DNA from 3 places in the Iodobacter sp. CM08 genome. Region 3 is predicted to be linked to each of the others. Evidence: predicted binding sites of a transcription regulator. Region 3 holds the regulator's gene; each other region holds the start of a gene.

The links. Region 3 encodes HrcA, which represses chaperone genes, less so after heat shock. Its sites were predicted from a motif close to ATTAGCACTCGNNNNNNNCGAGTGCTAAT; they were not measured.
Region 1: the regulator HrcA is predicted to act here: its motif matches at 1,623-1,651, upstream of groES (co-chaperone GroES).
Region 2: the regulator HrcA is predicted to act here: its motif matches at 1,466-1,494, upstream of rpoH (RNA polymerase sigma factor RpoH).

Annotation. Positions count from the first base shown of each region.
Region 1 covers NZ_JAWQUO010000040.1:2,876-6,158, forward strand. The annotation lists gene groL (chaperonin GroEL) at 1-1,216, opposite strand, end outside; gene groES (co-chaperone GroES) at 1,283-1,573, opposite strand; gene R6242_RS18415 (rhodanese-like domain-containing protein) at 2,217-2,669, shown strand; gene R6242_RS18420 (heme ABC transporter ATP-binding protein) at 2,887-3,283, opposite strand, start outside.
Region 2 covers NZ_JAWQUO010000001.1:20,059-23,341, reverse strand. The annotation lists gene ftsE (cell division ATP-binding protein FtsE) at 1-432, shown strand, start outside; gene ftsX (permease-like cell division protein FtsX) at 439-1,341, shown strand; gene rpoH (RNA polymerase sigma factor RpoH) at 1,529-2,380, shown strand; gene msrP (protein-methionine-sulfoxide reductase catalytic subunit MsrP) at 2,595-3,283, opposite strand, start outside.
Region 3 covers NZ_JAWQUO010000022.1:3,886-7,168, reverse strand. The annotation lists gene R6242_RS13615 (NAD kinase) at 1-603, opposite strand, end outside; gene hrcA (heat-inducible transcriptional repressor HrcA) at 751-1,764, shown strand; gene mltB (lytic murein transglycosylase B) at 1,811-2,839, shown strand; gene R6242_RS13600 (DUF2339 domain-containing protein) at 3,206-3,283, shown strand, end outside.

The sequences.
Region 1 (3,283 bases), on a different contig from region 3:
CTGCGCGTGTTGCGTGCAGTGCGTCTTCAACGCGGGCTTTCTTTTCTTTCATTTCTACTTCAGTGGCTGCGCCAACTTTGATGACTGCAACGCCGCCAGCCAATTTAGCTACGCGTTCTTGCAGTTTTTCACGGTCGTAATCGCTGCTTGCATCTTCGATTTGCTTACGGATCAGGCCAACGCGTGTTTTGATGGCTTCTTCATTACCCGCGCCATCGATGATGATGGTGTTTTCTTTAGATACTTCGATACGCTTAGCCGAGCCCAGTTCAGCCAGAGTGGCTTTTTCTAGAGTCAGGCCTACTTCTTCAGCGATCACAGTACCGCCAGTCAGGGTAGCAATGTCTTCCAACATGGCTTTACGACGATCGCCAAAGCCTGGAGCCTTAACCGCTACAGTCTTCAGAATACCGCGGATGTTGTTTACCACCAGAGTAGCCAGCGCTTCGCCGTCTACATCTTCAGCAATAATCAACAGTGGGCGGCCAGCCTTAGCCACTTGTTCTAGTACCGGCAGCAGGTCACGGATGTTGCTGATTTTCTTGTCGAAAAGCAGCACAAACGGATTGTCCAGCAGGGCAATTTGTTTTTCTGGGTTGTTGATAAAGTACGGTGAGAGGTAGCCGCGATCAAACTGCATCCCTTCAACTACATCCAACTCATCTTCAAGGCCAGTACCGTCTTCAACGGTAATCACGCCTTCTTTACCTACTTTTTCCATCGCAGCAGCGATTTTTTCGCCGATGATTTCGTCGCTGTTAGCAGAGATAGAGCCAACTTGAGCGATTTCTTTAGTGGTAGAGCAAGGCTTAGCAATGTTTTTCAGCTCAGCTACCAAGGCAATCACAGCCTTGTCGATACCGCGCTTCAAGTCCATTGGGTTCATACCGGCAGCAACGTATTTCATGCCTTCTTGTACGATGGCTTGTGCCAGTACAGTAGCGGTGGTGGTACCGTCACCGGCGATGTCAGAAGTCTTAGATGCAACTTCCTTCACCATTTGCGCGCCCATGTTTTCGAAGCGGTCTTTTAATTCGATTTCTTTGGCGACAGATACACCGTCTTTGGTGATGGTAGGCGCGCCATAGCTGCGTTCTAGCACCACGTTACGGCCCTTAGGGCCCAGCGTTACTTTAACTGCATCGGCCAGGATGTTTACACCGGCTACCATGCGAGCGCGTGCTGAATCGCCAAATTTAACTTCTTTTGCTGCCATGTTGTTATAACTCCATTATGTGTGTAGGGCGGGTGTAACCCGCGCATAGCAATGACGAGAGAAGGCTTAGCCTTCGATCACGCCCATGATGTCTTCTTCACGCATTACTAGCAGTTCGTCGCCATCTACTTTCACGGTTTGGCCGCTGTACTTACCAAAAATAACCTTGTCGCCAGCTTTAACAGCCATTGGGCGTACTGAGCCGTTTTCTAAAATCTTACCGTTACCGACGGCAACTACTTCGCCCATATCCGGCTTTTCAGCAGCGTTACCTGGCAACACGATGCCAGATGCAGTTTTTTCTTCAGCTTCAACGCGTTTGATTACTACACGGTCATGCAAAGGACGAATTTTCATAGTGTTCACTCTCCAGATAAAAAGTGGCATTCATTAACTACAGAACGCTGTTAGCACTCAAGGCTAACGAGTGCTAAATAGTGTGGGCGCAACAAGGGCTTTTCAAGTGGGGAATGGGGATATTTTTAAAGTAAATTGGCGGGTGTGTACCTTTATTGCATTCAAGGTAGCGCAGTTTGCACGGTAAATCGCCACCGTTTAGCCTTGGGCTACAGTGCTAAATCATATAGGGGCAGGCGCTAAGCGCACGGCAATGCGGCTTCAAGGTAAGATGTTAAAGATGCCTTGATGAGCAGGATAGCTCAGCAAAAATCATTGCAAATTTTAAATGCATCAACAGACACTCGCTGCATATGTAGGCCAATATCCTGTAGGGGCGCTGCTTGCTGCGCCCTGTTCAGCGAGGGCGCAGCAAGCAGCGCCCCTACGTAAATCAAATCGTTCGTGGGGAGACCGCCCCAAAATCAACGTGCCGAAGGCACTTAAAAATTGATCGATGCGTAACATCAGTTACCCATCGCAAGTGTTGCAACATTGTAGAGGGAGCAGGCCGCGTTTTTTCCTACATTGCTCACGGGCTTTACCCGTTCCACGAATGGTATCTTGCTGTATTGGGCACTTATTAATTAAACGGAGACATGTAATGAGCGACGCTACAACTATTTTGCAACAAGCCCACGTTAGGGCGGAATCATCCCATTTGGCATATCAAGGGGCGCTGACACCCGCCGAGGCTGCGGTTTTATTGGCGGCATTGCCAAACGTAAAGCTGGTGGATGTACGCACTCACGCAGAATGGCAGTTTGTAGGGTTTGTGCCTGAATCAGAAATGATTGAATGGAAAACCTACCCAAAAATGGAAACCAACCCTCACTTTTTGGCAAGCTTGCAGGCTGCGGTTGATCCAGATGCCGTGGTGATGTTTTTGTGCCGCACTGGTGCCAGATCTCATGACGCAGCGGCTTTGGCCAGCGCTAATGGCTATAGCCAAGCATTTAATATCTTGGAAGGCTTTGAGGGCGATAAAAACACCGCAGGCCAACGTGGCCAAGTTAATGGCTGGAAAGCGGCCGGTTTGCCTTGGACTCAAGGATAAATCTAGTCTTGATTAGTGGGATAGTTCAGCAAAAATCATTTCAAACAATTAAAGGCAAGAAAATCGTTATCCCCGAGTGTTGTTATCGGAGATCCATAGGTTTTAAGTGCTGCAGAGCTGGATTCCCGCCTTCGCGGGAATGACGATTCAATCCGTTGGGCAGCAAGAATGGCCTAACCCACCTTACGATCACCTTGTTCTTCTATAGGCATTATTTCTACCCTTCAAACAATACCAAACACCGCTCTGCATTCTGTGGGTGGGGGATGACGGTGGAGGTGATGCCATAGGTGGTGGCGAGTAGCTCGGGGGTGAGCACTTGCTGCGGTGTGCCGTAAGCCACTTGGCTGCCGTTTTTTAGCAGCAGCAGGTGGCTGCACCAGCGAGCGGCAAGGTTTACATCGTGTAATACCACCGCTACTGCAATATTTTCTTCATGGGCAATGCGGCTCACCACGGCGAGTAAATCGTGCTGGTGGCGCGGGTCTAGGCTGGCGGTAGGCTCGTCCAGCAGCAGATAGCGCGGCTGATCTGGGTTGGCAAGGATTTGTAGCAAGACACGGGCAAATTGCACGCGCTGCTGCTCGCCACCCGATAGCTGTGGGTAGCGGCGC
Region 2 (3,283 bases), on a different contig from region 3:
CCCTATATCCGCCGCCATTTAGGGCTGATTTTTCAAGACCATAAAATCCTGTTTGATCGCACAGTATTAGATAACGTCAGCCTGCCGCTCGACATTATTGGCTTTAATCATAAAGAAGGCCGCCGCCGCGTTTTGGCCGCGCTCGATAAAGTAGGCCTCACCGGCAAGGAAAAGCTCAATCCCGTTTCGCTATCGGGCGGCGAGCAGCAGCGATTATGCATCGCCCGTGCCGTGGTGCATCGCCCCGCCATTTTACTGGCCGATGAGCCAACCGCTAATTTGGATAGAGATTACGCCCATGATATTTTGGAGCTGTTTAAATCCTTTCACCAAGTGGGTGTCACCATTGTGATCTCCGCACACGATGAAACCCTGATGGCAGATTATGGCCGCCGGATTTTACGTTTGAAAAACGGTCAATTTTCTGCCTGAGGCGATATGAAACACTGGTTAAGACTTCATGGCCAATCACTGGCCCGCACCTTAGGCGCATTAGTTCGCCATCCTTTTTCAAGCGCGCTTAATCTGCTGGTGATTGGTATCACCGCCGCGTTGCCTTTAGCGCTTTGGCTGCTTATTAACAGCGTTTCTAGCGTAGTGAGCCAAATTCATATTGAGCCGCAAATTTCGATCTTTATGCGCGATTCCGCCACTAAAGAAGACCTGAGCACGCTCGCCGAGCAGCTAAAAAAAGACCCGCGCATCGCCAGCAGCCGGTTTATCGCCAAGGACGAAGCACTCAAAGAAATGCAGGCATCCTCTGGTGCCGCCAATTTATTAGCGGGCTTAAGCGAAAACCCACTCCCCGATGCTTTTATTTTAAGCAGCAAAGAGGGCCAAGCCGCTAACCTAGAAGCCTTGCAAAAAGACTTACTAAGCCGGCCTGGCGTGGACGAAGTTCAGCTTGATTCGGCGTGGGCGCATCGTTTAGAAAGGCTACTCGCCTTAGGCCAAACGCTATTTGAAGTGATTGCGGTTTTGCTGGCCACGGCCCTGACGCTGATTACCGGCAACGCCATTCGTATGCAAATCTTGACGCGCAAGGAAGAAATTGAGGTTGCGCGGCTGATTGGTGCAACGGATGCCTTTATCCGTCGACCATTTATCTACTTTGCCATGGTGCAAGGTTTACTCGGCGGCTTGTTTGCTTGCGCCATCGTGGCGGGTATTTTGTCGCACCTCAACCCTGCCGTGCTTGATTTAGCCAACGCGTATGGGCAAAAATTTAGCTTATTGTCACCAGACTTTAGTACAGTCGTCATAGTATGTGGCCTATGCACCCTGCTTACTTTTATCGGAGCATGGCTTGCGGTATGGCGACATTTGCGGCAATTTACCTAAAAAAATACAAGGCACAGCACTGGGCTATTAATTTACGCTATGGTCCAGATAGGAAAAATTGCCGTGCCTCACCGCCCCATAATGTGATTGAATCAACTGACTGAATAAATGAACTTCGTCATATTTTGGCACTCTCACGATACGAGTGCTAGAATCAACGAGTGTTTTTGCAAGGAGAGATTTAAACATGGCAGCTGCACTTACACTTCCCGTTCTATCTGGCGGCGACAGCATCGAGAGTTATATCCAGCGTGTAAATACGGTGCCTATGCTCTCACAGGAAGAGGAAATTAGCCTTGCTGAGCGCTTTCGCCAGGAGAATGATCTGGAGGCAGCCAAGCAGTTGGTAATGTCCCACCTGCGGGTCGTAGTATCGATTGCGCGCGGCTATTCTGGCTATGGCCTGCCACAGGCAGATCTTATCCAGGAAGGCAATATCGGCTTAATGAAAGCCGTAAAACGTTTTGAACCAGGCCGTGGCGTACGCTTGTTTTCCTTTGCCGTGCATTGGATTAAAGCTGAAATCCACGAATATGTGCTGCGTAACTGGCGCTTGGTGCGGGTTGCCACCACCAAGGCTCAACGCAAATTATTCTTTAATCTGCGCTCCATGAAGCCAGGCTTTGCCGCACTCACTACCTCAGAAGCGCAAAAAATCGCTGATGATTTAGGGGTAAAACGCGAAGAAGTGCTAGAAATGGAAACGCGGATGAGCGGCCAAGATATCTCGCTGATCTCGGACGATAACGATGACGAAGGCTACGCGCCCATTGATTGGCTTGCCGATCACGACAGCGCACCAGACGCCACTCTCGCCCGCCGCGCTACCGATAAGCTGCATACAAGCGGCCTGCAAATGGCACTGGCCAGCTTAGACGAGCGCAGCCGCCGGATTGTAGAAACACGCTGGCTGGCCGACGAAGGCTCGTCCTTAACACTGCATGACTTAGCTGCAGAATTTAATGTCTCAGCAGAGCGCATCCGCCAGATCGAGGCCAAAGCCCTCAGCAAAATGAAGCAGGCATTGTTGCCAGCATAAAAAAACGGAGCCAACGGCTCCGTTTTTTTATGCCTTCATATGTTGGAATAAAACATAAAACCCAGATATTGAACCACAGAGATCACAGAGGACACGGAGTTACACGGAGGAAAACCAGAAAAGGAGGTTGTACTGCATTTCAGTTCTTCTCCGTGGCTCTCCGTGTTCTCCTTTTCCTCCGTGGTTCAAGATTTGGGTTTAAATTTTTAACCTTTCAAAACAACTTCTTCAAATCCATTCCCTTGTACATTCCCGCTACTTGGTCGCCGTAGCCATTAAACATTAAAGTTTTGCGTTTAAAGAATTCGCCAATTCGCCGCTCGGTGGCTTGGCTCCAGCGTGGGTGGTCTACTTCTGGGTTTACATTGGAATAAAAGCCATATTCATTTGGCCCCGCTTTATTCCATGAGGTTTGTGGTTGTTTTTCAGTCAAGCGGATTTTTACAATGGACTTAGCGCTTTTAAAGCCATATTTCCACGGCACCACCACGCGAATTGGCGCGCCATTTTGATTGGGCAATACTTTGCCATATAAGCCCACCGCCATAATGGTTAATGGATGCATCGCTTCATCCATCCGCAAGCCTTCGGTATAAGGCCAATCCAACACAGATCGTTGCACGCCTGGCATCTGCTCTTTATCCGCTAGCGAGATAAACTCAACATATTTAGCTTTAGAAGTGGGGCTCACCCTCTTAAGTAACTCCGAAAGTGGGAAACCCACCCATGGAATCACCATCGACCAGCCCTCTACACAGCGCAAGCGGTAAATTCGCTCTTCCAACGGCGCTACTTTTAAAAGCTCATCCATCGAAAAAGTGTGAGGCTTATCACACTCACCTTCAATCACGATATTCCATGGCCGTGTTTTTAGCTTGCCCGCAGTTTGGGCGGGATCATCCT
Region 3 (3,283 bases):
ATGCAAAATCGGCCCACCCGAGGCCAGCGCATAGGCCGTGGAGCCGGTAGGCGTAGAAACAATCAGGCCATCCGAGCGCTGGCTATAGACAAAGCGCCCATCGATAAAGATTTCGAACTCGATCATGGCGCCGGTATTACCACGGCTAAACACCACGTCATTAAACGCCAGTGCGTTATCGATTTCATGGCCATCACGCACTACGGTGGTTTCAAGCAGGATGCGCTCTTCGGGGATAAACTCACCGTACAGCATTGCAATCACCAGCTCGTCCATCTCATCCACCGAAATATCAGTCATAAAGCCCAAACGGCCTTGATTGATACCTACAAGGGGGATGCGGTAAGGAGCCAATAAGCGAGCAACGCCTAGCATCGTGCCATCACCACCCAGCACAATCACCAGATCAGCCACTTTGCCGATATTATCGCGGCTAACCGTCTGATGTTCGGTGATACCATGCTCATCCGCAGTGGCTTGATCTAAGAAAACCTTGACGCCTGCGCGAGCCAGTAGTGCGGCAAGACGGCGAATCGGCTCGTCTAAGGTCGGTGTGCCCGTACGGCCAACCACGGCAATGGTTTTGAACAGTAGACTATGCATAAGCTTATTAGACCCGAAATTTAATAAAAAAACACCCGCGCGCTTTGCTTTAAACTCACTAAAACAACACAGCACATCTTGCTTGGATGCAAAAGTCCTTGTAAAACAAAGTAAGATTCGCCATAAACTCTAGCGCCATTAGCCAATATGCTGAACGATCGTTCTCAAATTCTACTTAAAACCCTCGTCGAGCGCTACATTGCCGACGGGCAACCTATTGGCTCTAAAGCGCTGCAGCACTTTTCTGGGCTAGATATTAGCTCGGCAACCATTCGCAATACTATGGTTGATTTAGAAGCGCTGGGCTTTGTTGCCAGCCCACATACCTCGGCAGGCCGAGTTCCTACCGCGCTAGCTTACCGTGTATTTGTTGATTCATTGCTTACAGTACAAGCTTTAGATCAACCCACTATTACCGAACTCACCGAGCAGCTCCCCATCGATAGCCCTCAGCGCAGCGTGGCGGCTGCATCGCAGATTTTATCGCAGCTCACCCAATTTGCCGGCATGGTACAAAGCCCTAAGCGCCACGATATTTTGCTCAAGCAAATCGAATTTATGCAGCTATCAGAGCGTCGTGTGCTGCTGATTTTAGTCACCAGCGATGGCGATGTACAAAACCGTATTTTACAAACCGAGCGGCTGTTTAGCGCCAGCGAGCTGATTGAAGCTGCCAATGTTTTGAATGAATATTGCTCAGGCAAAACCCTTTCGGCACTCACTCATCTAGTACAAAACGAGTTAGTTCGGCTTAAAAGCGATATTGTCGGCCTGATGAATGCCGCCGTAGCTGTTGGCGCTTCTTTGGCACAACATAGTGATTCCATGGTGATTGCAGGCGAGCACCAGCTCTTAGGCTTTGGTGATTTATCCTCAAATGTCATCAGAATGCGCCAGCTGTTTGCGCTATTCGAGCAAAAAACGGCGCTACTGCAGTTGTTAGATCTAGGCAATCACGCGGATGGCGTTAAAATTTATATCGGCGATGAATCTGGCTTGGCTCCCCTAGATGAATGCTCAGTAATTACTGCGCCCTATCGCGTCAACGGCGAAATTGTTGGCACACTGGGTGTGATAGGCCCAAGCAGAATGGATTATCAGCGCGTGATTCCGATTGTAGATATCACTGCACAATTACTTTCTACGGCGCTCTCCCAATAGGGGCACAGCATAGCCCACCCTTCCACACATTATGTAAGTGAAAACAATGCGTAAATTTCTTCCCCTGTTATTAGTTAGCCTGATGGGTTTCGCCCACGCCGATGAAGCCCTCGTTGCCCGTGAAGATGTGCAGGCCTATATCAAAGCCACCGCAGCCGCTTACCAATTTAGCGAAGAAGAGCTAGTACAAACGCTGAGCCGCGCCACGCCCAAAAGCAATGTTTTAGATATTTTAGATCGCCCTTCTACCGCTAGACCTTGGTATACCTTTCGGGTGAACTTTGTAAACCCAGCGCGCAGCTTGGCGGGGGCTAAATTCTGGCGTGAACACGCCATTGCCATCAAAGAAATCAGCGAGCGCTACGGGGTAGAGCCAGAAGTCATCGTAGCGATTTTGGGCGCAGAAACTAATTATGGTAAAAACACCGGCAGCTTTCATATTTTAGACGTACTCACCACCATTGCCTTTGATTACCCACGCCGAGCTGAATTCTTTCAAAAAGAGCTCACCGAATTCTTACTATTAGCACGTGAAGAAAACGAAGACCCACTCAGCTTTAAAGGCTCTTACGCAGGGGCCATGGGCTGGCCGCAATTTATGCCCTCATCGTTTCGACAATACGCCGTGGATTACGACCAAAACGGCCACCGCGATATCTGGAACCACCCTAATGACGCCATCGCCAGCGTCGCCCACTATTTAAAAGAGCATGGTTGGCAGCAGGGTAAAACCGCCTACACCGCAGTCAACATCAACGCTGATTTAAGTGATGTTTTCGCTGATAAATTTAATCTGCATTACAGCGTGGGCGAGCTCATGCAAAAAGGCGTCGTGCCGATCAACGAGCTGGATACGGCAGAAAAAGCCGTACTGTTCTCGCTAGAAACCGAGCCAGGTTTTACCAGCCACTTTTTAGGCTTTAATAATTTTTATGTGATTACCCGCTACAACAAAAGCACGCTCTACGCGACGGCCGTGCTGCAGCTTTCTGAAAGCATTTTAAAAAGCTATCAAGAAGGTGATGATTTAAGGCCAGCTAAAACCACAGGCAAGCCAGCCAAGAAAAAATGGTAGGGGCAATACTCTGCTTTAACAACATTATTTAACTGATGTTATCTATCTATTGCAAGGAAACATCGTAGGGCGGGTGAAACCCGCGTTTTTTTAGCATGACTCGCGGGTTGCACCCGCCCTACGAATGGCATATTGCTTAAGTTGATAGGATTGGCTTACCCCACCTTGAAGCACGCATCCGATTCAGCGGGGAGAGCGCAGCAAAATCAACGTGCCGAAGGCACTAAAAAATGAATACTGCATAACATCAGTTATTTAAATCAAGCAGGTAAATTTCACCGTAATCCACGCTAAAAAACCATCCTCTTATTCAGATGCGTAAATGGGTGCGTCGTACCCATGAATGCATGCACAGCAAGGGCGCACATGAAAGCCAGTATCTTTATTTTGATCGCTATGATTTGGGGTGGATTTCAATTTGGTGTGGAAGGCGCATTTGGCTGC